DNA from 4 places in the Algoriella sp. genome. Region 4 is predicted to be linked to each of the others. Evidence: riboswitches for the same ligand, from Rfam matches in the RefSeq annotation. Region 4 holds a riboswitch; each other region holds the start of a gene.
What was found. A riboswitch is a leader RNA that binds a small molecule or an ion and turns the genes downstream of it on or off. The one in region 4 is predicted to bind S-adenosylmethionine.
Positions count from the first base shown of each region.

Region 1: it holds a riboswitch for S-adenosylmethionine, as region 4 does, so the genes downstream of both, RSC72_RS10300 (hypothetical protein) here and RSC72_RS03605 (homocysteine S-methyltransferase family protein) in region 4, are expected to answer to the same signal.
Region 2: it holds a riboswitch for S-adenosylmethionine, as region 4 does, so the genes downstream of both, RSC72_RS12005 (hypothetical protein) here and RSC72_RS03605 (homocysteine S-methyltransferase family protein) in region 4, are expected to answer to the same signal.
Region 3: it holds a riboswitch for S-adenosylmethionine, as region 4 does, so the genes downstream of both, RSC72_RS03915 (TonB-dependent receptor plug domain-containing protein) here and RSC72_RS03605 (homocysteine S-methyltransferase family protein) in region 4, are expected to answer to the same signal.

Region 1 is NZ_JAVXKG010000022.1:41,103-49,302, reverse strand. Features, by position in the region: gene RSC72_RS10320 (hypothetical protein) at 1-182, shown strand, start outside; gene RSC72_RS10315 (AEC family transporter) at 240-1,157, opposite strand; gene RSC72_RS10310 (VOC family protein) at 1,238-1,924, opposite strand; gene RSC72_RS10305 (PaaI family thioesterase) at 2,196-2,618, opposite strand; gene RSC72_RS10300 (hypothetical protein) at 2,667-3,272, opposite strand; SAM-I-IV-variant riboswitch at 3,321-3,423, opposite strand; gene RSC72_RS10295 (alpha/beta fold hydrolase) at 4,234-5,028, shown strand; gene RSC72_RS10290 (ATP-binding protein) at 5,149-6,072, opposite strand; gene RSC72_RS10285 (ATP-binding protein) at 6,026-6,823, opposite strand; gene RSC72_RS10280 (DUF6266 family protein) at 7,313-7,954, shown strand; gene RSC72_RS10275 (helix-turn-helix domain-containing protein) at 8,156-8,200, shown strand, end outside.
Region 2 is NZ_JAVXKG010000029.1:13,625-21,824, forward strand. Features, by position in the region: gene RSC72_RS11990 (hypothetical protein) at 1-10, shown strand, start outside; gene RSC72_RS11995 (hypothetical protein) at 93-446, opposite strand; gene RSC72_RS12000 (pirin family protein) at 501-1,496, opposite strand; gene RSC72_RS12005 (hypothetical protein) at 1,587-1,832, opposite strand; SAM-I-IV-variant riboswitch at 1,879-1,979, opposite strand; gene RSC72_RS12010 (ABC-F family ATP-binding cassette domain-containing protein) at 2,084-3,973, opposite strand; gene RSC72_RS12015 (hypothetical protein) at 4,154-4,828, opposite strand; gene RSC72_RS12020 (ABC transporter ATP-binding protein) at 4,889-6,688, opposite strand; gene RSC72_RS12025 (FUSC family membrane protein) at 6,690-8,200, opposite strand, start outside.
Region 3 is NZ_JAVXKG010000006.1:9,629-17,828, reverse strand. Features, by position in the region: gene RSC72_RS03920 (APC family permease) at 1-212, opposite strand, end outside; gene RSC72_RS03915 (TonB-dependent receptor plug domain-containing protein) at 283-2,676, opposite strand; SAM riboswitch class I at 2,741-2,845, opposite strand; gene RSC72_RS03910 (aminotransferase class IV) at 2,907-3,503, opposite strand; gene RSC72_RS03905 (aminodeoxychorismate synthase component I) at 3,487-4,446, opposite strand; gene RSC72_RS03900 (hypothetical protein) at 4,462-5,214, opposite strand; gene RSC72_RS03895 (nitroreductase family protein) at 5,287-5,859, shown strand; gene RSC72_RS03890 (alpha/beta hydrolase) at 5,966-6,787, shown strand; gene RSC72_RS03885 (GNAT family N-acetyltransferase) at 6,823-7,320, opposite strand; gene RSC72_RS03880 (DinB family protein) at 7,344-7,805, opposite strand; gene RSC72_RS03875 (Mrp/NBP35 family ATP-binding protein) at 7,940-8,200, shown strand, end outside.
Region 4 is NZ_JAVXKG010000005.1:93,465-101,664, reverse strand. Features, by position in the region: gene RSC72_RS03630 (LIC_10190 family membrane protein) at 1-152, opposite strand, end outside; gene RSC72_RS03625 (metal-dependent transcriptional regulator) at 156-815, opposite strand; gene RSC72_RS03620 (TonB-dependent receptor plug domain-containing protein) at 912-2,945, shown strand; gene RSC72_RS03615 (thioredoxin family protein) at 2,947-3,396, shown strand; gene RSC72_RS03610 (homoserine dehydrogenase) at 3,424-4,605, opposite strand; SAM riboswitch class I at 4,730-4,827, opposite strand; SAM riboswitch class I at 5,282-5,384, shown strand; gene RSC72_RS03605 (homocysteine S-methyltransferase family protein) at 5,428-6,414, shown strand; gene metH (methionine synthase) at 6,414-8,200, shown strand, end outside.

The DNA.
Region 1 (8,200 bases), on a different contig from region 4:
AACATATTGGTGAAGAATTGAATCTTGAATATTTATATACTTGGTATCGAGAAATTCAAGATTGGATTGATAACGGAATGATTTTATATTTTAATGATTTGAGTAGAGATGAACAACGGATGAAATTTGAAGAAAATCTACTTTTAGAGGCAAAAAAAACACTACGAAATAACTACAGATAAATTAATATGTGTATTCAAATTAAAGAAAACATTCTTTAATTTGAAACTAAACTATAATTATTCCCCAATAACCAATTTTATCATCTCGTACCAAAAAGCTGAGGTGAAAAATCCAATAATAATACTAATTCCGATAATTAAATTCGTCAATTTAGTATTGAGTTTAAACTGTTCCGCAATAATACTTGACGTAACAAGTGTTGGCATTGCAGCCTCAAAAATAGAGATTTTCGCCACATCACCTTTTATACCAATTACAACTGCTAAAAGCATAACAACCGCAGGTGCAATCATTAATTTGTATAACATCGACATTGATATTTGCGACCATAGTTTTCTCCAGCCATTAAATTTTAGTTGTAAACCAACCGAAAATAATGCTAATGGACCAACAGTTGCGGCAAGTTTGTCGAAGAATGGTTCAGCAGGAGATAAATCGATAAGTTGAGATAAGATTAGTGCACTGATACAACCCAAAAAAGGAGGAAATGTAAACAATCGTTTCAAGATAAATTTTGCATCTATTGCTCCAGAACCGTTGCTACCACCTTTCAGAGCAGAAACTATTCCGATTGTAGACAAGCACAAAAACATGGTTTGATCGCAAATAATAGCAATACTCAGATATTTTTCTCCATAAAATGCTGCTATCAATGGAAAGCCGATAAAAGAGGTATTGCTGTAGCCACTTGCCAATTCTAATGTGCGTCGTGATCGTTCCGAATAGCCTTTGGCTTTGCTGTAGAATTTCATAAAAAACAAACTTCCTATCGCGATAACTACCGTAGAAAATATGGGAAAAAGCATTTCTTTAGACCATACAACTTGCGGAAGATATTTGAACGAAACAGCTGGTAAAGCTAAATAGAGAATCCAAGTATTGATTCCTTTATGCGCATCTGGATGAATAGATTTTGTTGCTTTAAAAACCATTCCAGCCAAAATACAAACAGCTATTAGAATAAAATTGACCATTTTTAGAAATTTGAACTACAAAGTTACAATCCGATTTATTTTTACCCTTAAGATATCGCTTTTTATTCAATGCTTATTTTTTATAGTTTGGCGATATTAGATATGTTTAATTTATTATTATCAAAAATTACTTTTGAAAACTGATTTTCATTTTCTAAAATAACTGTAAACGGAGTAGGAATTATTTTATTAGTTGTCGGAAACCAAGTTGTTTTAATGAAGTAATTGGTTAACAAAATCTTGCCTTCATCCGAGCCGTTTGTACCAAATGTTTCAAAATCACCTTTCCAGAATTTAGAAGTCGTTTTTTCTTCTAATAACTTATTTGTAGCTTCAATATCAGTTGTAGGCAAACCAATTTCTGAAATACCTAAAATAGAATTTTGATCAAATTCGGTATCAGTTTGATAGTCCAAATTATAATGTGTAATAATCTCAGCAAGATTTCCACTTCCATCATAAAAATAAAATGATTTTGCATTCCAATTTTCGAAGAAAGCAATTTGTTCGTCATTTTTTGTTTGTAATATTTCAACTCTATTTTTCATCCATTCAAACGCATTTTCAAATAGACTTTTATCGACTAAAAAACTAAAATGGTAAATATGCTTTTTCTCCGATTGTACAAAGGTTAACCTTGTCCAACCAATTTGTAAACTAAATTGATTCGAAGTTTCATCAATTAATTGAAAAGCTAAAATGTCCGTATAAAAAGACTTTGTTTTTTCTAAATTAGTTGTGAATAATTGTAGTTCTCTTATTCTCATCGTGTTATTTTTCATAAAAGTAACCCAACTAAACAGAAGAAAATAGCAAGATGTATTGATTTAATTAATTGTGTTATTAGAAAATATTCTAAGCTGTTGTGGATTTTGTTTAGAATTCGTCAATACGAGTAATTTTTAAAAATAAAGTGAATAAAAATTGTATTGAGAACAGAATTTCATCTTCAAAAACTAATTTCTTGATAGAAAAAGTCTTGCAAAATTTTACTCGAAATTTGGATTTTTTCTATAAAAAGTTATTATCTCAAAAACTTTATTTTATCCTCATCATTGTAACCAAAGAAGTAGCGGCGTGTGTTTCTTTGTTCGTTGTTTCATCTACCACAAAAATCTCTGTACGTATGGTACTTATCTTTTTTCCACCTTTTATCACATAGGCTTTAGATAGTAAATAATCACCCAAAGCAGGTCGCAAATAGTTAACCTTTAGCTCAACTGTTACCACATAGCAATCGTCGTCATAATGAGAAACAGCCGCATATCCAGAAGAAACATCAACCAAAGAAGCAATCATAGCACCGTTAAACATACCATGTTTACGCGTCATCATTTCCTGTTTTGGTATTTTGATCGAAACATAGTCTGTTTCACATTCTACGAGTGATGCGTTATAAAATTTTAAGGTTTCCGAACGATTAAAACTTGCTTCTACTAATTCTCTCTTTTCTGGTGTCATAAAAAAATACTTTCGACAAATATAGAGATTTGTCGAAAGCAAATTTAGTTAAGCTGATACGTTATTCAAGTTTTCTTCTCGGATAATAGTATCATTCAACGAAATATAAACCTTGTTCAATCCACGATAATAGTTGCCCTTATCTACAGTGACAATCAAATGATTTTTCGGAACTTTTTGCAATGCAGCTTCATTCGGGAAATGCTGTTTTGAGTTTTTGAATGTTACAAAAACATCATTTTCGGTTAGATTTCCTATCTCATCTTCCGAAATTATTTCCACCACATCGTAAGGCAAAAAAAGTTGATCGTATATATAATGAAAAGTCTTTAATTTCTTTCCATTCAACTCTTTGCTATGTTGCAAGAAATTTCTTAGTCGATGTACTATTGTATAAAAATTACCAACCAAAGGCGGTTTCGGAATGTTACGCTCAAACAAACAACCATCTATCAAACTCAACGGTAATTTAATATTCAATTCATCTGTTTTTGAGTTGTATAAATGGCGATAATCTAACCCTCTATTCTTGAATTCGGCAATAATATGATTCTTCAAATCAGGATTTGTAATTGGTAATTGTTGATTGATAAAATCAATTAATTTTTCATTAGAAATAGGAGCCAAATTAAGCTCATTAATGTTCTGTGTCATACAATAATATTTAAATTTTAAACAATATTGTATTTCGATAAATAGGGAAGATAACGTTTGTTTTGGATTGATTCCCGTATTGTTTCACCACCGTGGAGACTACTCTCGGTTGGTATCGTTACTATTATTAGTACGATTCGAAATACAGTGTAAAATTACACAAATATTAGAATATGAGTTATACATTTTAATAATTTTATTTTAAAACAATCAGTAAGAGTTAAAAAAAATACGTCTTGTCAAGCTGAATTCATTTCAGCTTTACATTCAAAAAAAACACCTTTATAATCTTCTCAAGGAGAAGTTTTTTACGTAATATCATTCAGAATCGAGTGTTAGTGTAATGATTAATCTAAGATTAGCTATTTCTATCTCTCTATGTGATGATGTTTTTTATATTTTTGAATTAGATGTAACTCTGAAAAGAGATGTTTCGACAAGCTCAACATGACAGTAATTGTCATTCAGAATGGAGCGTTAATGAAGTCAAAAATTTAATATTCTTTGGCAAGTTTTATATAACAATTAATTCAAGATGATATTTTTTAATGGTTTTTTGTCATTTCGAGGTATCGAGAAATCTAAACTAAAATTTAGTTATTTCTATTTCTCTATGTGATGATGTTTTTTATATTCTGAATTAGATGTAACTCTGAAAGGAGATGTTTCGACAAGCTCAACATGACAGTAAATAAGAAAATTTTACAAAAAATTAAGATTTATTTAAGCTTTTTCCGAAAAATGTTTTCTATATTTGATAGAACAAAAAGATTAAAAAATGAAATTTACGTGTTTATACATGATGTCGATTCGCAAACAGGTTTGGAATATCCAGACGTGGGAAGTCATGTATAATTAAAAGAGATTTTATTTTTTAATTTATTTATTTCCCCGTCGATTTGTTTCGATGGGGATTTTTTTAGCAAAAAGTAATGTAGAACAACCAAAAAAAATTAAAACAATGCAAAGTTTACAACAATTAACACTTCCGGTATGGCCACTGGAAGACAACACAATTTTAGAACAAGTTTCAGTCACATTTCAAACATTTGGGCTTCCATTAGGAACTGCACCAATTATTTTGATTAATCATTCCTTAAAAGGAAATTCTGATTGTACGTATCATTGGGAAGGCGTTATGGGAAAAAACAAAGCAATTGATCTTAATGAGTATACGGTTATCTGTATTGATATTCCAGGAAATGGCATTTCCGAAACCATAAAGTACGATTATATTCCACGTGATAAGATTACCGCCCGAGATGTTGCGGTGTTGTTTTGGTTGGCGTTGTTTGAATTGGAAGTACAAGAGATTTTTGCTATAATTGGTGCAGATTTAGGTGGTGGAATAGCGTGGGAAATGGCTTGTTTGTTTCCTAATAAGGTGCTAAATATTATTCCGATAGCAGCAAGTCCCAAGACAGAAGATTGGTTAGTGAAAGAACCAACGGCTAAAAATGAATACCTGAAATCTATTTTTTATTCGATAGATATTGCTCGAAATAGAGGTGATATTTTGGAAGTTTCACAATTCATAAAATCTAATATTCATGTGATTTATGTAAAAGAGGGCAACGTCTTCAACAAAGCAGAACTGAAACGTTATTACACAAAACTACAAGAGTTTAACAAGCATGTAAAGTTTTATGAGATACAACAAATAGAAGATAATGAGCTTGTAAAAGAACATATAGAACAAGTAGAAAAAATAGTCGACGGAATTTTAGAAAAAGAATTCATCAACAACGTCGCATAACCAAAAGCTCCTGAGAAGGAGCTTTTGTGTTATTTATAATTTATATGAAAAATAAAAACAATGAGTTTTTATTTTTATATTTTTTTAATCTGACATTTTGTAAAACCTTGTTAGCGGTAGTTATTTTAAACTCCACCTACTTGCACGTGACTTGCCCGCATTTTTTACATATTTTAACTTTGCTAAAAAATTAGATGTAACACTAGGTCTTGAGAATTCTAGTAGATTCATTATATCTTCATTAGATGCTACTTTATGCTTTTTTAGATATTGATAAAGTTTTACATGTTTTTCGCTATTAGAAGGTATTTTAAACTTTTTATTTACATCTAACCATATTTTACCTATTTCTGTTGTACAAATAAAAAGACCTTCGTTAGTACCTTTAAACTCAATATATTCAAGTATTTTTTCATTTTTAAAAGTTTTTAGTATTTCATTCCATGGATTTTTGAAAATGTTTTTCAAGTCTAATTCCAATTCAGTTACGCTAACAAATCCTTTTTCGTACAATTTATTAATAATGTATAAATCCATTATACTACAATTCGTAAGATATTTTTGTGTTAGAATAAAAATAGGTGCTTTGATATATTCAGATGGCATCTTAACTTCAATAGTATTTTGATTTTCTTTCCACTGAGGAAAATCTCTACCATATTTCAAAGAATTTAAACTAATTCTCAAAACTCCCATTCCTGCTCTATCGACTAATTGAAATGTCATTAATAATTTAGCAAGAATTTTATTTCTGTGTCTAGGCTCATGATAGGAAATATTATCTTCATTTACTCCTCCATAGAAAGTTCCAGGGTTCGAAATTATTAATTCGTCATCTTTAAAATTAATAGATATCATTCCATCAATTGAGTAATCTCTATGTACAACTGAATTTAAAAATGCTTCATGAAATGCTTGCTCGTCTAATAAATTCAGTTCATATTGTTGCTCATTATATTCAAGTTTTTGAACTGAATTACAGTTATTAAAATGATTCTTAACAGTTTTTTTTTGAGTTCCAAATACAATCGTTCCAAACTTCATTAGTTTTTAATATCCCTGAGTTTGTCCTCCAAGAAAATCTATACTCGTAATTACCTAAATATTTTTCAATTGCATTTTTTGTACCTAAGAATAACAAACCAGCATTATTTAAAATGCCATTTTTTGTTGCATTTATACTCTCTAAAAATGCTAAATCTGTTAAGTTATCAACATTTATATTCCTTCTATTTGCAAAATCAATTTTGGCTTCATGCAAAGCTATTTTGTCTAGTAAATTTTCAATATTTTCAAAGTTTATATCTTTACTACTCCAATCATAAGTTTGTAAATTATTTACAAGTTCTTGAATCTGATTTGGTTCAGCAGGGACGCTTGATTTACCTTCTCTAATGTATACTTTTCCACTTGAAGTAGTTACTAAAGAGTAGTTAATTCTGGGAACTTCTATAATCAAATAATTTTTACTTTCATAACTGAAATTAAATAATTTTAAATCTATTTTTGGTTTTAGTTTCCCTTTAATTCTTTCTTTTGTAACATCTAAATCAATTACTTCAAAACCATTTAATTGTTCGTAAAAATTGTTATGTTTGATATCATTAAAATCCTTAATTCCTATTATAATAGTTCCTCCTTTGGTATTGGCTAAAGCGGAAATTTCATCACAAAGCTCTTTTGAATTGTTAAGTGAGTTAGAATCTTTGAAATTTTTAAATTCTAAAGTTTCACTTTCATATTTTTCGCTTGATTCAAGTTTTAATCTTTCTAATAGTTCTTTAAGGTCTAACATTTATTTCGAAGGTTATTTAATAATTACAGTTAACATTATTTTTTAACGAAACCAAAGTTATTAGAATTTCGTGAAAAAACACCTATATCTGCATTTCATAAAGTTAAGAACAAATATACTAAAATTCCAACACCAAACCCCTTGTTGCAAAACTATAATCTCACAAATTTTCTTCTATTTATCTAGGTGTTTTCTTCGACTGTTCTTCGACGAGAATGCCGTTTTTCCGAAGATTTCTCGAACAATGGTCGAACGATGGTCGAAGAAGCTAAAAAATGACTAAAAATGTATTTTCTCTCAATGTATGATGAATAAAGGTATAGCGAGGTTATTATTTTGCTATAAAACTACTGTTGTATAAAATAGTGATGGACAAAAGTGGACAAATGTGGACAGAACTGGACAAATTCGGACACAAAACGGCGTTTTTGTAAAAGATGTTATTTCTGTTGCTAATTTTATAAATAACAACTATAAAAACATAAAATTATGGCAGAAATTAAAAAAGGAATTTTAGGCGGATTCTCCGGAAAGGTAGGAACTGTAGTAGGCGTAAATTGGCGTGGCAAAGATATTATTCGCAGTTTACCAAAGGCAACCAAAAGAGTGCCTTCTGATTTGCAATTGATGCAGCAAATAAAATTCAAGAAAGTAATCGATTTTTTGCAACCAATACGTCCTGTTCTCAATGCGTATTTTGGGAGTAAAGCTGGTTTGCTATCACGCTATAACGTGGCAACATCCTATACATTGGGCAATGCAGTAGATATGGTAGATGATTTACCTGTTATTGTGATGCAACGTGTGTTGGTGTCAAAAGGTGATTTGGTTGGGTTTTTACTACCTACAATAGACACGGTTGGTGGAAATGGTTTTCAGATGAATTGGGAAAACAATTCTGGACAAGGAAATGCGAAATCTACGGATATGACGAATCTTGTGTGTTATTGTGAGGAGTTGAATTCGTTTGAAGTATTTCAAAATATGGTGTCGCGCGATGTTTTAACAGCAGATATCGTATTACCAACGTATTACAATGGCAAAAAAGTTAACTTTTGGGCATTTCTTAATAGCCAAACAAAGGCAATGGCAAGTACCAGCATTTATCTTGGTGAGCATACGGTAGTCTAATTGCAGTATTGTAGGCTATAATGGTTGTACACAACGAATAGTATGTTGGTTAGCTGAGATGATAGTACACATTGTTTGCTAAAAGAACAAGAGACAATGATGTTGTTGAGGAATACGAGTGGGAATTGAGATTTGTTTGCTAAACATTTGGTTATTATGTATTTATATTGTAAATTGGTTAGTCTAGTAATTACCTAACTAATGGACAATGAGTTATTTTTGAACAAAGATGGGGAGACATATCAA
Region 2 (8,200 bases), on a different contig from region 4:
TAAGCCGTAGCCCGTTTAACATAAACATCTTGTTAAGATTCGGAGTGGCTATATATTAAAACACAAAATCCTCAACTTAGTTGAGGATTTTTTTATTTTCGTTTCTTCAAGATGTAGTAAAGCGCATCATCGTCATTTTCTTTTGACGTATAGGCAAATTGAAATTCATATCCATTTGATGACATAAAATTTAACGCATCAATCATCGAATTAAATTTTACAGCAATTCCACGTTCATCTTTTATTTTAAGACCATTTTTCAATGAAAATGACTTTGTATCTTGTCCAAAATCCAATCGAACATTTAGTTTTGTACTCAATCCGCGACCAGTTCCAATAATCTGTACATAATCTACATTAATATCTTTGATTGGAACATCATTTACAGTTTGAGAAAAGGCAAAATTACTTGCAAAAATTCCCAAAATAAGTGCTAATTTTTTCATTGATTTATTTTTGATAAAGATAGTTAAAAATAAATTTTTATAATTATAACCTCACTAATCTGCCAAAAAACCAAACTTACCAGCCTTATAATCTTCAATCGCTTCACGGATTTCGTCTTCCGTATTCATCACAAAAGGACCATAACTCACATAAGGTTCGTTCAAAGGTTCGCCGCTAAGCACCATTACAAGAGCATTTCGATTCACTTTTATCTCAATTGCTCCCTTTTCATTAGCTAATTGAACATAATGATTTTCAGGTACTTTATTACCATTTACTTCAATATCGCCGTCTACAACCAACAATCCAGAATTAAAATTTTCAGGAAGTTCAAAACTCACTTTAGCATCTTTTTTCAAATGCATATCGTACAAGTGAACTGGGGAAAATGTAGTCGCAATACCCGAAACGCCATTAAACTCGCCTGCAACCACAAAGACAGTTCCTTGTCCATCTGGCAGTTCTACTTTTGGTTTGTCTGTGTGGGTAATTCCTTGATATTTTGCAGGAGTCATTTTATGTGCCTTGGGCAAATTAATCCATAACTGTAACATCTCAAAAGCGCCTCCTTTTTGATTAAAGGTTTGCTCGTGATATTCCTTATGCAAAACGCCTCCACCAGCAGTCATCCATTGCACATCACCAGGATTTATCACACCCGAATTTCCAGCGCTATCATGATGAGCCACTGCACCTTTATAGGCAAAAGTTATAGTTTCTATTCCTCTATGTGGATGCACACCAACGCCGTGCGCAATATCAGACGGTGGAAAATTAACTTCCGCATTAAAATCTAATAAGAAAAACGGACTCATACGCTCCTCAAAACCTTTTCCGTTCGGATAAAAATTCATCACCTTAAAACCATTTCCTACCATATGCGTATTGGTTGGCGAGCAAACCATTTCCACACCTCTCAAACCATCTTTTTTAGGTTTTTTCTTATCTATTTTTTTGTCGTCATTATTCGTGATTGCACTTACAGAAATACCTGTGAAAGCCAATAAAGAAGTCCATAAAGAAGTTTTTATGAAGCTTTTTCTATCCATAATAAAATATTTTAATAAAAATACTACACTTTAAGAATAATAAACTTGATGTAGGTTAATTTCAGATAATTTTGAAGAATTTAAAATGTTTTACTCCAAATATTCTAATCTATTTTCAACCAAAATGACTTTGTGTTGAAGAGAAAATGTATTTCCTCTTTCTACTGTTGTACAATCAAAATTTCGGTATTGTAATTCATTGAATAATGTTTTTACGTAACATCTTCTTGCGGTATTCCATGCGCTAATTCCGACAGATTGATTAAAGCGTTCTATTAATTCATTGTCCGTTAATTCTCTGAATAAAGAGATAAATTCATTTTTTAGATTTTCCATTGTTTAATATTTTTTTAGAATGATTAAAACAACAGGATAGAGTGGAGATTAACCTTTTATTTGGCGGTTTGCCCTCATTCTATACCACCGTAGCAGGTTTACGCTCGGTTGGTGTTCTGTAATTTTCAGAAACTCCTGATGATTGATAGAGTAAATATAGTTTAAAAAGTTTAATCACCAAAATAAACTTCTAAATAATTATTATTGAAGGATATATTCATAAAAAAAGGAAGCAATTTGCTTCCTTCATTTTATTCTGATAACTCTAACCAGCGGAGTTCTTTTTCTTCAATTTCGTCTACAATAGCTTGTAATTCATCGCCAATTGTTGCGATTTTATCATACGCCAAATTTGGATCTGAAAGTAAGTTTGTTAACTCTTCTTTTTTTGCTTCTAAAGTAGGTAAAGCTTTATTTATTTCTTCTAATTCGCGCTGTTCTTTAAAAGATAATTTTTTTGATTTCGTTTCAGTTTTAATTGGTTCAACAATTTTTACTTCTTCTATAATTTCAACTTTTTCTATCTTTTTTGGTTCAGTTTCTGGTCTATTTTTATTGTCAATGTAGTATTCTGTGTACGTTCCCATGTATCGAGAAAGAATTCCTTCTCCTTCAAAAATCATTAGTTCATCTACCACTTTATCCATAAAATATCTGTCGTGAGAAACCACCAAAAGACAACCTTGATAACTTTCTAAGAAATCTTCTAAAACCGTCAAAGTAGGTAAATCCAAATCATTTGTTGGCTCATCTAAGATTAAGAAATTCGGATTACGGTATAAAATTGCTAATAATTGTAAACGTTTTTTCTCACCACCACTCAATTTTCCGATGTGTGTATGTTGTTGTTCTGGAGAAAATAAAAACATTTCTAAGAATTGTTCGGCACGCATTTCTTTACCGTTAGATAATGGAAAGAAATCTGCAATATCTTTCACAAATTCTATCACGCGCATATCTTCATTAAATTTTAAACCTTCTTGTTTAAAATGTCCAATGTTCAATGTTTCTCCACGTTCTATAATTCCAGAATCGGCATCTTCTATTCCTTCTAAAATGCGTAAAAAAGTTGTTTTACCAACACCATTTTTACCAACTAATCCAATTTTAGCTCCACGAGCAAAAATATAAGAGAAATCGTCAAGAATTTTTTTCTCACCAAAAGCTTTCGAAACATGTTCCATTTCGATGATTTTTTGACCCAAACGTGTCATTACCATCTCTAATTTTACTTTTTGATCTACAATTTTACGCTTTGCAGCTTCTTCTGTGTCATAAAAAGCATCAATACGAGATTTTGACTTTGTTGTACGCGCTTTTGGTTGGCGACGCATCCATTCTATTTCTTTACGATATAGATTTTTTGCTTTGTCAATTGTTGCGTTTTGATTGTCTACACGCAACGCTTTGTTGGTAATATATGTTTCGTAATTGCCCGAATGTACGTATAGCATTTTGTCCTCCATTTCTAATATTTTGGTACAAATTGCATCCAAAAAATAACGGTCGTGGGTTACCAAAATCAAAGTTTTATTTTCTTTGTTCAAGAAATATTCTAACCATTCTACCATTTCGATATCCAAATGGTTGGTTGGCTCATCTAAAATCAATAAAACATAACCCGCTTCAAAACTTAAATCAATTAAAAACTTGGCTAATGAAATACGTTTACGCTGACCACCAGAAAGCTTCCCGATTTTTTGATCTAAGAAATCAATTTTAAGTTTCGACAGAATTTCTCTAATCGTAGGTTCTACTTTCCACGCATCTAACAAATCCATTTTACTCATCAAATCCATTAATTCTGGATTTGTCGGATCATTTTCTATCATGTTGTCGTATTGATGAACAACATCTAAAACTTCATTAGAGTGATTGAAAATATATTCTTCACCTTTCAAATTTTCGTCAAAATCATCTGATTGATCTAACATCAAAATTTTAACACCTTTGTTTATACGAATATCACCAGAATCTGGAGTTTCTAATCCTGATAAAATTTTAAGTAAAGTAGATTTTCCACTTCCATTTTTTGCAACAAAAGCAATTTGGTCGCCTTCGTTTACATGGAAATTTACATCTTTGAAAAGGGTACGAATACCGTATGATTTGGTAAGATTTTCGACTGTTAGAAAATTCATTATTGAATGATTATGATTTATTGTTGATTAATTAAAAATCAACCTGTATTGATTAAAATTTGGAAAGCCAAAGATAAGATAATCTTATCTTAAATCCATATAAAACAAAATCCTGAATCTATTAAGAATCAGGACTTCCAAAAATTGTCAAATAAATTTGACCGCATAGTTCAATGTATTTTAATATTTATTATCAATGATTTCTAAGGTTTCGTTAAGAGATTCATTCAGTTTTATTTCAAGACTTTTTGTCGAAATTTTATTGGCAGCTTCATCTATATATTTTGTTCCACCAATGGTTTCACTGTATTTTAAGACTTTGTTTTTTAGGTCTAAAATATTAATATACACGTATGTTTTTGCAACATATTTTTGTTTGTCTTCTGGGTTATAATCTAAACCAGATTTTATATTAAGAAGAACCAAATCGTCTTGTTTGTAATTTTTATTTAACAAATCAAAATTAATATTTTTCAGATTTTCGTTGGTTACCAAATCTTTCGGAAAATCGGCCTTGTTGTATTGGTTGATAATATCATATTTATAATGATTTTCATTCAATATTTTGATTGATTTATCTTTAATAATTTGATTAATATCAAACGTAGAATTTAATTGATGAAGTTGATTTTTAATGTATTTTGAATCTATTTTTGTGTTTAAATCTTGAGAATTATGATCGAAAAAGCCCAAAGAATCAATATTTATTATCACGCCAATTTTACCAACAGGGACATCTAAAGCATTGTCGTATGTTTTGTTATTTTCTGCTAATTCGTTGTTAATTTCTTTCTTTGGTTCACACGATTGGGTGACGAAAGTAAGACTTGCCATTATTAAAAATAATTTTTTCATACTTAATGCTTTTATTCATTTTAAAGTTAATGATTATAATCGTTTAAAATTCAATTATTTTTAATAATTTTCTTCTTCGTCATCATCTAATGTTTTGGCTATTTTTTCTATGTTTAGACTTTTTGCCATTGCATCAAAAATTTCCTTGTAAGTTCCACTCATTTTATACACATCTTCGTGTACACCGTGCTCTACAACCTCGCCTTGTTTCATCACATACGTATAATCAGAATCTATAATTTGAGAAATACTGTGCGAAATAATAATTACTGTACGATTCTTTTTTATAGCATCTATACTGTTTTTAATTTGTTCTGTCGCAATTGCATCCAAACTTGCAGTAGGTTCGTCTAAGAAAATAATTGGTGGATTTTTAAGAAACATACGTGCAATGGCAATACGTTGTTGTTGACCACCAGAAAGTAACAATGCTTTGGATTGATATTGCTCTGGTAAATCCAAAATTTGATCATGAATATACGCTCTTTTTGCAGCATCTTCTATTTCGTCAAAAGTTGCATTGATATTTCCGTATCGAATATTTTCTTCGATTGTTCCATTAAAAATGTGATTTTTTTGAAGTACTAAACCAATATTATCTCGTAAATATTGTGTATCATATTCTTCTAAATTTATTCCATCTAAAAGTATTTTACCAGAATTTGGTTGATAAAATTTATCTAAAAGATTAATAATTGTACTTTTTCCTGCACCAGATAAACCAACCAAAGCCGTAATTTTATTAGGTTGAATGGTCATATTTATATTTTTTAAGGCTTTGTATCCATTTGGATAAGAAAAATCTACATTTTGAATTTCAAATTTCCCTTTTAATTCGGTTGGAATATATTTTCCAGATGATTCTACTTCTTCATTCGCATCTAAAATACCAAAAAAACTTTCTGAATAAATCATTGCATCATTCATTTCATCATAAATACGATGCAATTGTCGAATTGGCGCCGAAACGTTATTAAACAGAAGGATATGAAACATTATCGCACCAATTGTCATTTGTCCGTTAAGAACCAAATAACTTGTCAAAATAATGATAATTACAACACCAAATTGCTCTATAAATGATTTTAATCCATCAAAAATGAAACTTGTTTTACGCGTTTGCATTTGATTATCAGTCAAACTTTTTTGTAAATCAAGCTGTTTTTTACCTTCAATATTTTCGCGGTTAAATGATTTTATAACGGTAATAGAATCAATAATACTAATAATTCCTTGTGATTTTTGTTCTCTGAAACCTCTCAAATTTCTTCGCCAACCACTCAGTTTTTTGGCTTGTTGCTGTGTTATGATAAAATAAATCGGAACAATACAAAGACCAACTAAACCGACATAAAAGTTAGCGTTGAACATTAAAATTAGCGCAATAATAGAATTGGCAAAAAGAGGTAAAATATCAATAAAAAAATTCTGAACCAGACGTGTTAAGCTTTCAATTCCTCTATCTATGCGAGTTTGTAATTTCCCTGCTTGATTGTCTTGATTGGTGTAAAAAGCCATTTTATACGTCAATATTTTCTCGATAATGGCTTGTGATAAATCTTGAGAAACTAATATTCTTAGTTTTTCACCATAATATTTCTGTCCAAAACTGATAAAAGCATTTAAGATTTCTTTTGTTAATAAAACAATTGAAATGAAAGTGATGATTTTTAATCCTTCTTTTAAACCTTGTCCTACTTCAACTAAATCGTTAATTGAATCTACAGTATACTTCAAAATAACTGCATTGACTTGCGAAGTAAAAGAACCAAGCAAGGTTAGAAGCAGAGTTGCGACAACCAAAGAGCGATAAGGTTTTACGAATGGACGCAAATTTTTGAATAGGTTAGAGAGTGTCATTTTATGTGATTTTAGTATCTTTTAAAGGTTCGTCCGTTACAAAAACATGCCCAACTTTGGTAAAATCGTAAACTATTTCGTACAAATACTCTAACAAATCTTCTATTAATTCAGATTCATTTTGCAAAGCCTCTGTTTCAATTTCTGTATATGCTATTGTTTTCTCTTGAAATTGAATTGTCTTCATTAAATGATCCGTTTCATATTCACCATACAATCGAATATTTTGTAAGAGTAATTGAAGAATTTTTTTCATTAATCGGATATGTTCTGAAGTTAAAATAACAGAATTATTTTTCTTGATAATTTTAACTAAACCAACTGAATAGGAGACGAATGATTGATTGAAAATTGTAAATTTATTCAATTCTTTGGCATTTTCTTGTTTGCCTTTTGGTTCGGAAATTACGCGCTGAAACACGGAATTTATATTCGCCATTGCAATAAAAACATCTTTACGTGCTAACTTATAATCTGTTGTAGAAACATCATTATCGGCTAATTTTTTGAAGATTAGAAAGATAAATTCATAGTCAGCAATCAATGCTTTTTGAATATATTCATTCATACTATTTTTTTCCCAAGTAGGAAATATAATATAACACGAAATAAAAGCCATAAATCCACCAATTAGTGTGTCTACAAGACGTTCTTGTATAATGTAAATAGAATCTTTTTCTGAATAGAAACTAAAAGATATAAGAATATAAGCGGTTAAATAAAAGGTTCCGATGGCGTATTTTTGACGAATAAAAGTATAGGCCATTAACATAAAAAATAGCATTAAGACAAAACGAATACTATGTTGTGGAATGATCAATAAAATTAATATTCCAATTAATCCACCTCCAATTGTTCCTTTTAAACGTTGTAAATTTCGTTTTTTAGTGACGCTAAAACCTGGTTTTAGGATAACCAATACGGTCATCAAAATCCAATAACTATGATAAGTCATCGGAATGATAAAAGTGACGCCATAAGCCAAAATCATTACGATAGAGGAACGTAAAGCATGTCTGAAAATTGGTGATTTCAGATTGAGATGATCACGTAATTTTCGGATAGAATAATCGACTGTTGGTTGAAAATGTTCGACATGATCCAACGGATTTTTCTTTTTTTCGGTAAAAGAATCGTCGTAGAAGAATTTATGTATAAACTCAATTTTATAAACAATTTGTTTTAAATTGATATAAATTTTAGTTAAAACGATTGGTTTTTTGCCCTCTGCATACAATTCTTTTATAGCATCGTCAATTTTTTTTAATTCAACTTCAAAATCAAATGTTGGTTGTTTAGGTTTTTTATTTGAATTGATATGATAAGCTATCATTTTTAATTCATGCGCAATTTTATTCATCATATTATAAATCTTGCGCATCGCTTTTGTATCTCCGTAAACTTCGCGTATTTTCTTGTAATCGTATTGATTTGCTGTTATATTCTCAAAAATATCAATCAAATCTGAAAAGATAAATACAATAGATCGCCCGATCGGAGTTTGATCTTTTA
Region 3 (8,200 bases), on a different contig from region 4:
CCTCCAGATTGTTTAAATTTTGATGCCAATTCCGAATAAATAAACGCACCTATCAACGCTAAAAAACCTCCAATTATCCATAATAAGAGAATAGAATACGTGTTTTTTAGATCATAAATCTGATAACCTAAACTTGTAAAAACACCAGTTCCGATCATATTCGAAATAACTAATGCTGCTGCGGTTTTCCAACCAATTTTCAAACTTGCCATACACAAAAAAGTGTCAATTTTAGATGTTCAAAATACATCAAAATTGACACTATATTTTATTTATTTTTAATTAGAATTTAAAACTTGCTCTTGCAAAATAATAAGCTCCCGTCATTCCCATTTGTACTGGTGCATTTGGAAAAACACCATAATACGAATTTTCATACGCTTGTTTATCAGGAAAAACATCAAACAAATTATTTGCGCCAATTGTTATATTAAAATTCTTTGTAATATCATATCCAATCGAAGCATCTGTTACAACTTTACCCGAGTTTTCTTGGACAACTCCCCATGGATAACCATCTTTGGTTACTTTTCCGAAATAAGTATTTCTTACCATAAAATTAAAGCCAGAAATGGCATAATTCAATCCCAAAGTTGCTTTCGTTTTCGGGCTTAAAGATTCGATAATATTGACTTGATCTGGTCCAAAAAATTCTTTTTGAGCAATTGTTAAAGCAGAAGGAAAGTGATAATCAACAATTTTTGTTTCGTTGATATTTCCAGATAAATTAACATTCAATTTTCCTCGTCCCAAACGTGTATCATACGAAACAACCAAATCAATTCCACGTGTTTCGGTATCTATTGCATTGGTAAAAATACGTGCCGTTGCAACATTATATTTTTCTAAAGCAGGATCTGTAATATCAGATGTCAACACAATTCTGTCGTCTACACGAATAAAATAACCATCTAAAGTGATGAATAACTTTGACGTCGGACGAAATGTAAGACCTAAACTCCCATTGATTGATTTTTCCTCTTTCAATTTATCTAAACCTATTTCTCTTGATAATTCTGACTCATTTCGAATAACTCCTTTTGTAACCAAAACCTGATCGCCATTATCGTTTAAAAATAAATCGGTGTACGAATTACTGAAATATTTTTGCTGTAAAGATGGCGCTCTAAATCCTGTAGAAATTGCTCCACGAACCGAAAAACCTTTTGCATATTCGTAACGCATTGCTAATTTTCCGTTGATTGTACTTCCGAAATCTGAATAGTTCTCGAAACGACCAGCTGCATTCGCTGTAAAATCACCAAATTTTAATTCTCCATCTACATAAACTGCAACAGAATTACGGTCTCCTTTTACAGCATTCAAAGGTGAGAAACCAACAAAAGATTCGGATCCAGAACCTATGTAAGATGACTCATCACCAGCTTCTATTTGATATTTTTCGTAACGATATTCTCCACCAAAAGCTAAACTAAAGTTTTGATTGATACGTTTCGAAAAATCTAAATTTACTGTATTTTGTAAAAACGAATGTTTTCCTGCATAAAAATTTGTTGGCGAATCTATACCTAACGAATAGTTGATTGAATTATCAACATTATATTTGAATGAGTTAAAACCAAATGTATTGCTCAAATCTATCTTCCAACCATCATACGAATATCGTAATCCTGTTGAATTAGAATAATCATTGATATTTGATTTTAAAGTTGCCTGAAAACCATTTGGATAAATCGTTAATGCTTCCGTAGGTAATTCGCTCGGTAAACGTCGGAATCCAAAACCTTCTCCTTGACGTAAACTTACTCCTCCAAACGAATAAAAATCTAATCGATCTGTTAAAGCTGTTTCTGCATTTATGAAAAACTGTTGATTTTTAATCGCTGCATCACCTACTTGAAATCTAAAATCTTTTCGTGTTAATCCTAAAGCAGCCAATTTCGCGTCATCTGCGGCACGTGCAGCAGCAGGATCATCTGCGAAATCATAGGCGAAATTATCTCCAAAAATATCTAAATTATTATCTTTAGAACGGTTTGTTTTTTTACGATCAGTAATTACTGCAGAAAAAACAAGAGATCCTGTTTTACCTAACTTTGTACCGAAACTTCCATTAAAATTATATGTTTCACCATCGTTACGAGAAGTTTGTCCATAAGTTAAAGATGCGTCACCTCCTGGTTTAGATTTTAAGACAATATTTACAACACCTGCAATGGCATCAGAACCATATTGCGCAGCAGCACCATCGCGTAAAACCTCAACTTTATCTATTGCAGAAATAGGAATTGCCCCCAAATCTGTACCAACAGAACCATTACCTACCGTATTTTGATAATTTACTAAAGACGTTGTATGACGACGTTTTCCATTAATCAAAACTAAAACTTGATCTGGCCCCATTCCTCGTAAAGTAACAGGATCGATATGTTCTGTTCCATCTGATGATGATTGACGAACGGAATTGAACGAAGGAATTACGTAATTTAAAATATCATTTACAGATAATTGAGGTGAAGATTTTTTGAATTGTTCAATATCAATAATATCAACAGGAACGGAAGAATTTACAACTGTTCTTTCTGATGTACGACCACCAATTAAAATAACTTCGTTAAGATTTGTTTGTTCCTCTTCTTTTTCTACTTCTTGAGCAAAAAGTAATGAAGATCCGAAAATTGCGAATGATGCAAGTAAAAATTTGTTTCTTTTCATGTTATTTAATCAAAAAACTCGCAAGAAACCAACATGTAAAAGCAGGATAAAAGTCAAAAACTTTTACTCATCTTTACCTTTTATTAGGTTGGATTTAGCACCTTGATTATTAAGTCATCTGGTTGCTAAGGTTTCACAGGGCCATTCCCTCCGCCTTTCTTGATAAGTTATGCAAATATAATGCTAAATGGACTAAAAAACAAATAAAACTCTATAATTTTAATAGAGTTTTAAAATAATTCTAAAATGCTAACTCCTTGACTTTCTTCTAAATTCATCATAGCATTGATTCTTTTAAATGATTGAAAGTTCGCTAAATCGGAAACTTTAATATTTTTTTCTTTAATTTTTTCTTCATTCAAAAGTGACTCTCTCATTGTTCCTTTCAGTAAGACAGCGCGTGGCGTAAACCAATTTTCGCCATCAAAAAAAACAATATTAGAGTAAGTACAATCTGTAATATAATTGGATTTTACCAAGACCAAATCATCGGTTTGAGCTTCTTTGATATATTCCTCAAAAAACCAACGGTCAACATATTTGTACGTATAATTTATCTTTGGGTCAATCTCAAAAAGTTTGATTGAATTGATTGGTTTGATTTGATAAGGTTGAAATTCGATACGTTGAATTTCGCGATCATATACAATTCTAACTTTATATTTTTCGTCTGATAAATCTGTAGGAAATTGAATAATTTCTTTTAATAAAATTGGTTGAATATCATTAAAATTATCACTTCGCGTACGATCAAATCTGGCTTGATGATAGTCTAAATTTCTAAGTTCTTTGTTAACACAACAAATCGATTCAATAAATTGGAACATATACTTTTTGTATTAATTCTTCATATTCTGCTTTCGCATTACTTTTCGCTGTAATTCCTCCTCCACTCTTGAAAAATAATTCATTTTTATCATTTTCTATAAAACGAATCATCACCGCACTATCTAAATTTTCGCCATCAAAAACACCAAAAACACCCGTATAAAATTTTCTATCGTAGTCTTCAGCTTCCAAAATAATATCAATAGTTTTCTTTTTGGGCGCACCACAAATGGAACCAGCTGGTAAAAGTTTATCAAAAATAGTTCCGATATTTTCATGAAAATCCACTTTCAAATCTCCTCTAATTTCTGAACTAACCTGTAATAAAGTCTTATCATTTGTTTTCAACTCATCGATATAACGGTATTTTATAACCTCAACATTATCGGCAACTAAACTAAGATCATTGCGGATTAAATCGACAATTGTTGCATGTTCTGCTGCTTCTTTTTCGTCATCTAAAATGATTTGTTTGGCATTTGGAATTGACGCATCAATTGTGCCTTTCATCGGGTTAGAAAAAATGTGATGATTTTCTATTTTCACAAAGCGTTCGGGTGAAAAACAGACAAAATTTTCTTTATATTTCAACTTATATTTTGCTTCGGAGAAATGATAAATCTCGTCTAAACTAAGATTTGTATTGATTTTTGTTGGATAAGTTAAATTAGTCAAATATGAATTTCCGAACAATAAATTATCGTGTACTAGTTTAAATTTTGATTGATAATCTGAAAAATCGATTGGAAATTTATCAAACAGAAAGCTACGATTGATTGAATAATTTTGAATAGAATTTAGTTCAAATTTTATCTCATCTGAAATTTCATTTAACGGAATAATTTCTCCATTTTCTTTGAGAAAATCAATCATAAAAAAAAAGGGAACTTTTGCAGCTCCCAATTCATTCATTTTATTAAAAATAGAATGCTTTGCTAACATTCGCTAAAATTAAGCTTATTCTTGGTTTGTACCAAGCAGATCTATTTCGGTTTTTGCATCGTCCGATAATAACATATCTTTTATCAATAAATATCCCATAATATAACCAAAAGGAATAGTTGCTAACAGACCAATATAACATGCAAAAGCGCCTAATTGTGATATGACACTTTGTAACAAAACAAATAACAATAAATACCAAAAATTCTTTTTCGCAATTTGAATGGATTGTTTAATGCTTTCTATTGCACCCATATTTCCGTAATAAATGAGGTAAGGTGGTAGAAAAATTAGAACACTAAATACAATACCGATTAACATAAAAAAGGGAAATATAAATACAATTGATAGTCCGACAAATGGAGATATTTCTTCAGGATTATCAGAAAATAAACCTATTCCGAATAAAAAGAAAAAATAAGGAATAATAAATAACAAACTAAATGCGAAAATGATAAGTATTAAAACTAAAAAATCTTGCCATTTATCAAATCCTTTAAAAAAATCCTTAAAAACAAAATTTTCTCCTTTTTCTATTTTTTCTGTCACAATTCCATAACCGATCATTAGTGGAAACATAATAAAATATGGACCAATAATTGTAAAAATAGAAAGCAAATATATACCTGCTGATGCTAATGCAAACAAAGTAAAATCTTGCCAATTATTAGAAAATATTGTAATAGCTTGATTAAAGTAATCTCCTATTTTGAAGTTAAATTTTTGTGTTTTAGCGTGATTTAATTTCGACTCATCTAATGTTTTCATCTTAATGTTAGTTTAATTGAATTTAATGTAAATTTGTCTTATCAGTAGAATTAAATTGTAAAAAGTTACAAGATGAATGCAAACGATTTATTATCAATTATAAAAGCAAGACGCTCTGTCTTTCCACCACAGTATAATACAGAAGAAATAACACGCGAGGAATTAGCTCAAATTTTTGAAGCTGCAAATTGGGCACCTTCTCATAAAAAAACAGAACCTTGGCGTTTTATCGTTTTGGAAGGTCCAGCAAAAGATCGTTTCAGAGAATATGTAAAACGAATTTATGTACAAGGAACTCCACCAGAACAATTGAGTGATAGAAAAATTAATTCTATGATTGAGAAATGCGATAAGTCGAACAAAATTGTATTAATCAATTTTTTCAATGCAGAAAAAAATCCTGAATGGGAAGAATTGGCTGCTGTATCTATGGCTGTTCAAAATATGTGGTTGATGGCTTCTACACTAAAAATTGGTGCATATTGGTCTTCTCCTCTTAATATTATTGCAAATGTTGACGAATTTACAACTATGCAAGAAAATGAAAAATGTGTTGGTATTTTTTATATGGGAAAATATGATGGAGAAAATCCTACGGCAGTTCGCCAACCAATAGAAGATAAAGTAAAGTTTTTGGATTATTAAAAACTTGTTCAGATAAAGAATTAAAAGATCGCAATCGCGATCTTTTTTTATTAATAATTATCATTTTTTCTAAAAATTGTATATTTGATTAACATGAAAAAATCTTATGAAATCAATTTATAAATTACTTTTACTTTTTGGATTATTTACTTGTATAATAAGTTGTAAAAACAATCTCCCAGAATACAATGATCCTATTCCGAAACACGATACTTTCACCGTAGATTCTAAACAATTAAATGAAAAACGTGTCATCAACGTTTGGGTTCCCGAAGGATATTCTACATCAAAAGATTCTCTTACTGTTCTCTACATGCCAGATGGTGGAACAAAAGAAGATTTTCCACATATTGCCAATACACTTGCCGAATTGATTAAAGCAAATAAAATAAAACCAGTTATTTTAGTAGGTATAGAAAATATACAACGTAGAAAAGATTTAACTCCTAAAACTGAAATTGAAGAAGATAAAAAAATAGCTTCTATTGTTGGCGAATCTAAAGAATTTAGAACTTTTATTCAAGACGAATTATTTCCAGAAATAGAAAAACGCTACCGTACAAAAGCAGAAAAAGGAATTATTGGCGAATCATTAGCTGGATTATTTATCATGGAAACTTTTATGGAGCAACCTAATCTTTTTAATTTCTATATCGCAATAGATCCTTCTCTTTGGTGGAACGATCATTATTTAGTGAAAAATGCGAAGCAAGATTTGAAAAATTTCCCTAAAACGACTAAAAAATTATGGTTTGCAGGTTCTGGCGCTACTGATATATTACAATATACTGAGGAATTAAAAAATATATTAACTCAAGAAAACATTCCTAATCTAAAATGGAATTATTCTCCCGAACCAAAAGAAGAACATTCTACAATTTATCGTGCTACAAAAGAAAAAGCATTGATATGGTCTATAGGAAAATAAATACAAAAGTCTCACTTTATGAAGTGAGACTTTTTTCATCCTACACGTTTACCCAAAATGGTTAAACTTCTTTCTATATCATCTAAAGTTGCGATATTCGGGAAATTTGCCCATTCCTCGAAACCAAAATGTTTGAATAATCTTATACTTGGTTCATTGTGCGAAAATACAAATCCTAAAATAGTTTTTATTCCAAATTCTGGAGCTTTATCAATACAATATCCCAAAACTTGTTTTCCCAAACCCTTTCCTCGTTGATTTGAATCTAAATAAATACTGATTTCTACTGTTGCATCATAAGCAGGTCGTCCATAAAAGGATTGAAAACTTACCCAACCTACAATTTCATTCAGTTCATCTTCAATTACCCAAAGTGGTCGTTTTTCGGGCGAATGTTCTTCAAACCATTTTATTTTACTTTCTACCGAAACTGGCTCTGTATCTGCGGTAACTAATCGAGAAGCGATGGTAGAATTATAAATTTCTGTTATTTTTTCTAAATCACTTCTTTTTGCATCTCTGTATATCAACATGTTTTATTATTCACAATTTTAGTTTAAAAAGGAATATTTTTCTTCATTGACAACATATAACCCAAATGCATTGCTTCGTGTATATTATTGAACAAAATAGCATCTTCGATAGACTCCAACGTCATTCCGAAACTTGTTTTATAGGATTTATAGTACGATAATTTCTCTGATCTATAATCTTTGAACATTTGCATTGGTGTGTTTTCTAACATTTCTTTCAACTCTTTTACGTCAGCTTCTGTGGCATCAGTATTTCCAAGTGTTCCTTTTTTATATTTTTGGATAAAATCAATATCTACCAACATTCGGGTATCTGTCAAATAATAATGAATTAATTGTTGCGTTGCCAATACGTGCGCAGCATTCCAAAACAAATTATTTTTATATCCCATCGGAATGTAAAGTAATTGTTTTAAAGAATGTTGTTCAAGCTCATCAATAACCTGTTTTCTAATATTTGTTAGATAAATAATATGCTCTTCCATAGTTAGATTTAAAGTTTAAATATACATTAAATTACATCTGTTTATCAAATTATAAAGCAAAACAATTAAAATCACGTTTTTAGATTATCTAAAGTCTTTGATTCTTTGTAATTTTGCCTAAATAAAATTATAAGATGGCTTATACAAGAGATCAAATATATCAAGTATTAGAAGAATTAGGTATTCGTAACTGGATGCGTAATGCTCAAGTGGTGGGAAATGATATTATTTTAGACATTGTTTCTCCTTCTCCAGCAATGCACGAACGTAAAAGGTTAGAAATTGCCTTGAAGAATGCATTCAAAGAAAATTTACCTGAAGCAAATTTAAAATTAAATATATCTGTTGAAGTAGAGGAAAAAAATCCAAACGAAATCAAAGGTTCTGAATTACCA
Region 4 (8,200 bases):
AGAACAAAACTTATAAGCCCTACACCTATCATTCCGTTCAAAATTGTTAAACTAAAATAATGATTTATTTGTGGTAAAACCTTCTGAAATAACAAACCAAAAGCGTAAAAATAAAACAGTAAAAAAACAGATACAATAAGTTGATAAATCATAAATTAATTCAGTTTTTTTACTAATAATTTTTCTGAAATAAGCAAACTAAAAACTTCTATTTTATTAGAATAATCAACTTTCATATTTTTATCAAAACTCTCAATTTCAACAACTTTAAGAACAGAACCTAAGGATAATTCTTTTGTATTAAGAAAATTTAAAAACTCGTCTGAAGAATTAATTACTGCACAAATTTCCACAACATCTCCAGCTGTAAATTCGGACATTTTTTTGTAATTAATTTGTTCAAAATTCCCCTCTTTATCGGGAATTGGAGAACCATGCGGATCAATTTTAGGGAAATTAAGCAACTCATCCATTTTATCAAAGAATAACGGACTTTGTATATGCTCTATTTGCTCTGCAACTTCATGCACTTGCTCCCAACCGAAACCCATTTTATCTACCAAAAACATCTCTGTTAATCTATGTTTCCTAACAATTAGCGATGCTTTCAATATACCTTTATCAGTCAATCGAAGTGGTTTATATGTTTCATAAATCACCAATTCTTTTTCAGATAATTTTTTCATCATACTATTCACCGTTGGCATTTTTATGTTCAAATGCTTACTCAAATCTTTGACATTAACCTCACCTTTCCCATTTTCTGAGAGATGAAATAATGCTTTGATATAATTTTCTTCGACTAATGAATTCATTTAACAAATATAAGTTAAACATCTTTTATAATTAAAAATCATTTTGAATAATATTTTTGTTAGATTTGTCTAACTTTTAACTTCAAGTATTTTTATATGAAAATAATCAACTCCATAATTTTTATTCTAACAATTTCTTCGTCCGCCCAAGAAACTAATAAAGATTCTATCAAAAATAATCCTGAAAATTTGAATGAGGTCGTACTGACAGGAACTATGAAACCTGTTTTCAAGAAAGATTCTCCCGTCCCAATAGAAGTTTATACTTCAAAATATTTCAAGACAAACCCTAATCCTACTTTGTTTGAATCTATTGGAATGATAAATGGAATTCAACCACAAATAAATTGTAACGTTTGCGCAACAGGAGATATACATATAAATGGAATGGAAGGTCCATATACCATGATTTTGATTGACGGAATGCCTATTGTATCTGCTCTATCTACCGTTTATGGTCTGAATGGAATACCAAATAGTTTGGTTGATAGAATTGAAGTTGTAAAAGGTCCTGCGTCTTCACTTTACGGTACAGAAGCAATGGGCGGAATAGTGAATATCATTACAAAAGACGCTACAAAAGCAAATAAATTTAGTGCAGATTTATACACAACTTCTTGGTTAGAAAACAATATTGATTTAGCTTATAAATTCAAAATCAATAATAAAGTAAATTCATTAATAGGTATCAATTATTTTTTATTTGATAATAAACAAGATAAAAACAACGATAATTTTACAGATTTAACTTTACAGAATAGAATTTCTATTTTCAATAAATGGAATTTTGAACATTCTAAAAATAAAACCGCAAGTATTGCTTCTCGTTACGTATACGAAGACAGATGGGGCGGAGAAATGCAATATGACAAACGGATAGACAGAGGAAGTGACAAAATTTATGGTGAAAGTATTTTTACAAACCGAGCAGAAATTATAGGAATGTATCAATTGCCAACAACAGAAAATATCTACACACAATTCTCGTATAATTTTCATCAACAAAATTCATTTTATGGTACAAATTCTTACCAAGCAAAACAACATGTTGCTTTTTCACAAGCCTATTGGGACAAGATTCTTGGCAAGCACAGTTTGTTAACAGGAGCTACTTATAAGTATACTTTTTATGACGACAACACGCCAGGAACAGCAAATGAAAACAAAGAGAATAATCCCATGAAATCTCCTTTACCTGGTGTTTTTATTCAAGATGAAATCACATTTTCATCTAAACATAAACTTTTGTTGGGTTATCGATTAGATTATGACAAACACCATAAAGACATACATTCGCCACGATTTGCATATAAGTTTTCACCGAATAATAGACATATTTTCAGAGCAAGTTTTGGTACTGGTTTTCGTGTTGTAAATCTCTTTACAGAAGACCATGCTGCACTAACTGGTTCACGCGAAGTGATTATAAGAAATGATTTGAATCCTGAAAAATCTTACAACGGAAACTTAAATTACGTTTTCAATAAAACCTTCGATTTTGGAAATTTCAATTTAGATGCTACTGTATTTTACTCTTATTTTACGAATAAAATTGTTGGAGATTTTGAAACAAATCAAAATTTAATCATTTATGATAACTTAGACGGACATGCCGTTTCTAAAGGAATTTCAATAAATACGGATATTGTTTTTCGATTTCCTCTGAAAATAAATTTCGGTTTCTCCTATATGGATGTTTACAGAAAAGAGCGGGATAAAAACAATCAAATGCAAAAAAGTCAACAATTTCATGCGCCAAAATGGTCTGGTAATTATGTTATTTCATATAATTTTCCGAAACGATTTACAGTTGATTTAACTGGAAATTGGTACGGAAAAATGCGCTTACCTATTTTACCTAATGATTTTCGTCCAGAATATTCGCCTTTTTATATGTTGACAAATATTCAGCTAACTAAATCATTTAGAAAAATTGAAATCTATGGTGGATTGAAAAACATCTTCAATTTTATACCTAAAAATCCATTAATGCGTCCATTTGATCCTTTTAATAATAACATAAATGATCCAATCAATAATCCGTATAGATACACTTTTGATACTGCTTATAATTACGCACCATTACAAGGAATTAGAGGATTTATTGGTTTGAGATATACAATTAGATAAAATGAAAAAATTTGTATTAATTCTTTATTTATATTTTTCTGGAATAATATTCGGACAAATAAGCTTAGATAAGTTTAATCAAGAATTTCCGAAAAAACCTCAGCCAATTCTACTCTATTTCTATACAGATTGGTGTGCTTATTGCAAAATTCAAGAAAGGGAAATAGAAAATAATTTATCCTTAAAAAATGAATTGAACGACGAATTATATTTTCTGAAAATTAATGGGGAAAGTATTTTTGAATTAGATTTTCTTGGAAATAAATTTCCACCAAATAATAAATCTAAAACTCATGATTTTGTTAAACAATTTCTAAATAAAAATGAACAAGAAAATTATCCTTTTTGGATTATTTTGAATGAAAAACTTCAAATTATTGATAAAACTTTCGGTTTTTTAATGAAAAAACAACTTTCTGAAATTATCAATAAAATAAAAAATGGGAACTAAATTTAGTTCCCATTTTATTCACAAAAATTAGTCTAAAACTATCAGAGATAGATTTGGATTTTCTATTAACTCTTTATTTTTTAATGTATTTATATCTATTTTTCCTATAATATGACTGTAATCAGGGCTTTCATAACGTTCTTCAACTTCATCAAAATAAGAAACAACATCTAAATTTTTATCTTTAAAACCAATATAAACTTTCAATTGTCCAGATTGATTAAATACACCTTCTTCTTTTTCATCATACTTTCTGATTGAATATTTATAATCATAATTTAAAGCTGAAATATCACTCAAAACTGCGGAAGAAGTTGGGAAACGACCTGCGCCTTTTCCATATAAAAATTGCTCGTCTGACAACGAACTTCCAATCAAAACACCGTTATATTCATTGTTTACAAGCGCAATTGTTTTATTTAATTTCACAAAAGTTGGCAATACGGTCGAATTTATTTCTCCTGTTTGATGATTTATTGTAGAGTTAGCAATAAGCTTTATTGTATAACCTTTTTCTTTTGCATATTTAAAATCTTGAACTTGTAGCGACATAATTCCTTTGCGAATCACATCTTTTACATCAATTTTTTTACCATAAGCATGCAACGTTATAATCGCCAATTTACTCGCCGCATCAAAACCTTCCACATCTGCAGTCGGATCAGCTTCAGCAAAACCACTATCTTGAGCCGCTTTCAGTGCATCTTGATATGATTCATTTTCCTTCGCCATTTTTGTTAAAATGTAATTCGTCGTTCCATTTACAATTCCAGAAACATAATTCAATAAATCGTTATCAAAATATTCTTCTAAATTTCTAATAATCGGAACCGACCCGCAAACAGAGGCTTCATAAAGAAATGAAACATTATTTTTATATTGTAATTCTAATAATTCTTTATGATGTTCTGCAATCAATTTTTTATTTGCGCTTACCACATGTTTACCTTTATCAAAAGCTTTTACTATAATAGCATGCGCCGCATCAGATTCGGAAATTAACTCAACAACTACATTTATTTCATCATCTTCCAAAATATCATCGGCATTATCAGAAAATAATTCGCTCGGCGCATTTCTTGGTTTCGATAAATCTTTAATTACAATTTTTTTTATTGTGGCGTTAAGTTGCGGTTTTTCTTCTAAAACTTTGTAAATTCCTTCTCCTACAACGCCAAATCCGAATAAACCGATATTTAATTTTTTCATTTAATTAAGTTTAATTTTAGTGATTTTTATCAAAAAAGCAGAAGAAAAATTGGTTCAATTGCCAAATAAAAACAATTGAACCAACAAATTAGAAATTATCTGAATGATTGGTTGCACAAGTCTTTATTCATCTTCCCTTACGGATGGATTTAGCACCTTAATTTTGTTATTAGGTTGCTAAAGTTTCTTTGGGCCATTTCCCTCCACTTTTCTTGATAAACTGTAAATTTTAATGAACTATTTCTGAGGGCAAATTTAATGTAAAGCAATTCTAAACTCCAAATATAATTTCATTAATAATATTATATTTTTCTTAATATTAATCAAAAACAATATTTTAAATTAAAATAATTCTATAAAAACAATTAAAACAGAATTATTTTCTTAATTAATAATAATTTATAAGTATACCCTTATATATTTCTTTAATACAATATCAAAAATAGATTCAGATTAAAATATTATTCTTAATAAGTTTCTAATATTTTTAAAATAAAAATATTTTTTCTAAAAAAACACTATTTAATAGAATAAAATTCAAAATACACTTTAAAAACACAATATTTTTTAATTCAATTATATGTAATGATTAACTTATTTTATTGACATATAAATAATAATTCTTTTCTATCATTATCATTTTTTTATTTTATTGAGATTAGATACTTTTGTAGGTGCCTTATGAAGAAAAGATGGAGGGATTAGGCCCGCTGAAATCTTGGCAACCCAAAGCAAAGTTGGGTGCTACATCCTACTCTAATTTAAGAGAAAGATAAGGAGCTACTTCGCTATTCTTCCCCTAAGGTTTTTTAAAAAAATAAAATGAAATTAGACGATATACTAAAAGAACGTATAGTGATTTTAGATGGTGCTATGGGCACTATGATTCAAAAACATAATTTACAAGAAGAAGATTATAGAGGCGAACGTTTCAAGGATTTTCATACTTCTCTTAAAGGAAATAATGATTTATTGGTTTTAACTCAACCCGAAATCATCAAAAATATACACCGAGAATATTTGGCTGCTGGTGCAGATTTGATTGAAACAAATACCTTCAACGCCAATATTATTTCTATGGTTGATTATGATATGGTTGATTTGGTGGACGAATTAAATTACGAAGCTGTTCGTTTGGCAAGAGAAGCTGTCGAAGAATTTTCTACACCCGAAAAACCACGTTTTGTTGTTGGTTCTTTAGGTCCTACAAACAAAACAGCCTCAATTTCGCCACAAGTTAATGATCCAAGTTATCGTGATGTAGATTTTGATACTTTGGCAAAAGTTTATTATTCGCAAGCCAAAACAATGTTAGAAGCTGGTGTTGATGCATTATTAGTAGAAACTATTTTTGACACATTAAACGCAAAAGCAGCATTTTTCGGAATTCAAGATGCAATAGAAGATACAGGAATTAATGTTCCTTTGCTTGCTTCTGGTACAATTACAGACAAATCTGGACGCACACTTTCTGGACAAACTACAGAAGCTTTTTTAATTTCTTTAGAGCATTTAGATTTACTTTCAGTAGGATTAAATTGTGCTTTGGGCGCAACAGATTTAATTCCATATTTAGAAGTTTTAGCAGAAAAAGCTCCTTTTTATGTTAGTGCTTATCCAAACGCAGGGCTACCAAATGCTTTTGGTGGATATGACGAAACTGCCGAAATGATGCGCGATTATGTTCGTCCATTTTTAGAAAAAAAATTAGTTAATATAATTGGTGGATGTTGCGGAACAACACCAGACCACATAAGATTAATGGCAGAATTAGCAAAAGAATACGAACCAAGAAAAATAAACGCATAATGTCAGGTATAAAAATTCAACTTTCTGGATTAGAACCTTTAATTGTCCGTGAAAATTCAAACTTTGTCAACGTTGGTGAACGTACAAATGTTACTGGTTCTAAAAAATTCTTACGATTAATTAAAGATGAATTATTTGAAGAAGCACTTCAAGTTGCCCGCGATCAGGTAGATGGTGGTGCACAAATCATTGATATTAATATGGATGAAGGAATGCTTGATGGCGTTGCTTCTATGGTAAAATATCTTCGATTGATTGCTTCTGAACCAGATATTTCCAAAGTTCCTATTATGATTGATTCTTCAAAATGGGAAATCATCGAGGCTGGATTAAAAAACGTACAAGGAAAAGCAATTGTAAATTCTATTTCTCTTAAAGAAGGAGAAGAATTGTTTATAGAACATGCGAAAAAAATCAAACGTTACGGTGCCGCGACAGTCGTGATGGCTTTTGACGAAAATGGTCAGGCTGATAATTACGAAAGACGTATCGAAATTGTAAAACGTTCGTATGATATTTTGGTTAATCAAGTAAAATTTAATCCACACGATATTATTTTTGATGTTAACATTTTTCCTGTCGCAACTGGAATGGACGAACACAGACGTAATGCAATCGACTTTTTTGAAGCAACAAAATGGATCAAAGAAAATCTACCACATGCGTTAGTTTCTGGTGGTGTTTCTAATGTTTCTTTCTCTTTTCGTGGAAATAATGCTGTTCGTGAAGCAATGCACACTGCATTTTTGTATCACGCAATTCAACATGGAATGGATATGGGAATTGTAAATCCTGAAATGATTGAGATTTATGATGACATTCCAAAAGATTTATTAGAACACGTAGAAGATGTATTATTAGATAGACGTGATGATGCAACAGAACGATTAATCGATTTTGCTGAAGGATTAAAAGGAATTACAAAAGAGAAGAAAAAAGACGATGCTTGGCGAGAATTACCTTTAGAAAAACGAATTGAAATCGCTTTAGTAAAAGGAATTACAGAATATATTGACGAAGATACTGCCGAAGCTTTAGAAAAAATAAAATCACCATTAAAAGTAATTGAAGGTCCTTTGATGGACGGAATGAATGTTGTTGGAGATTTATTTGGAAGTGGAAAGATGTTTTTACCTCAGGTTGTAAAATCTGCTCGCGTCATGAAAAAATCTGTCGCTTATCTTACTCCTTTTTTAGAGGATGAAAAACTAAGAAATAAAACAGAAAAAGAACCTTCAAAAATCTTAATGGCAACCGTAAAAGGCGATGTACACGATATTGGTAAAAATATTGTTTCTGTCGTTTTAAGTTGTAATGGTTTCGAAATTATAGACTTAGGCGTAATGGTTTCTGCTGAAAAGATTTTAGAGGAAGCTCAAAAAAATAAAGTTGATGTAATTGGCCTTTCAGGATTAATTACACCTTCACTTGACGAAATGGTACATGTTGCCAAAGAAATGAAACGCTTAAATCTTGATATTCCATTAATGATTGGTGGCGCAACAACTTCTAAAGCACATACTGCGGTAAAAATTGCACCAGAATATGACAAAGCAATTCATGTTTTGGATGCTTCGCGTTCAGTTACAATTTGTCAAAAATTAATTGGTACGCAACAAAATCAACTTTTAGATGAAACGGTAATAGATTACGCTAAAATTAGAGAAGGCTTCTTGAATAGAGCTGTTTCAAAAGAATATCTATCAATAGAAGATGCACGTAAAAATAAATTAAAAATTGATTTCGAGAAAAGTAAACCTTTCAAACCAAATAAATTAGGCATTTT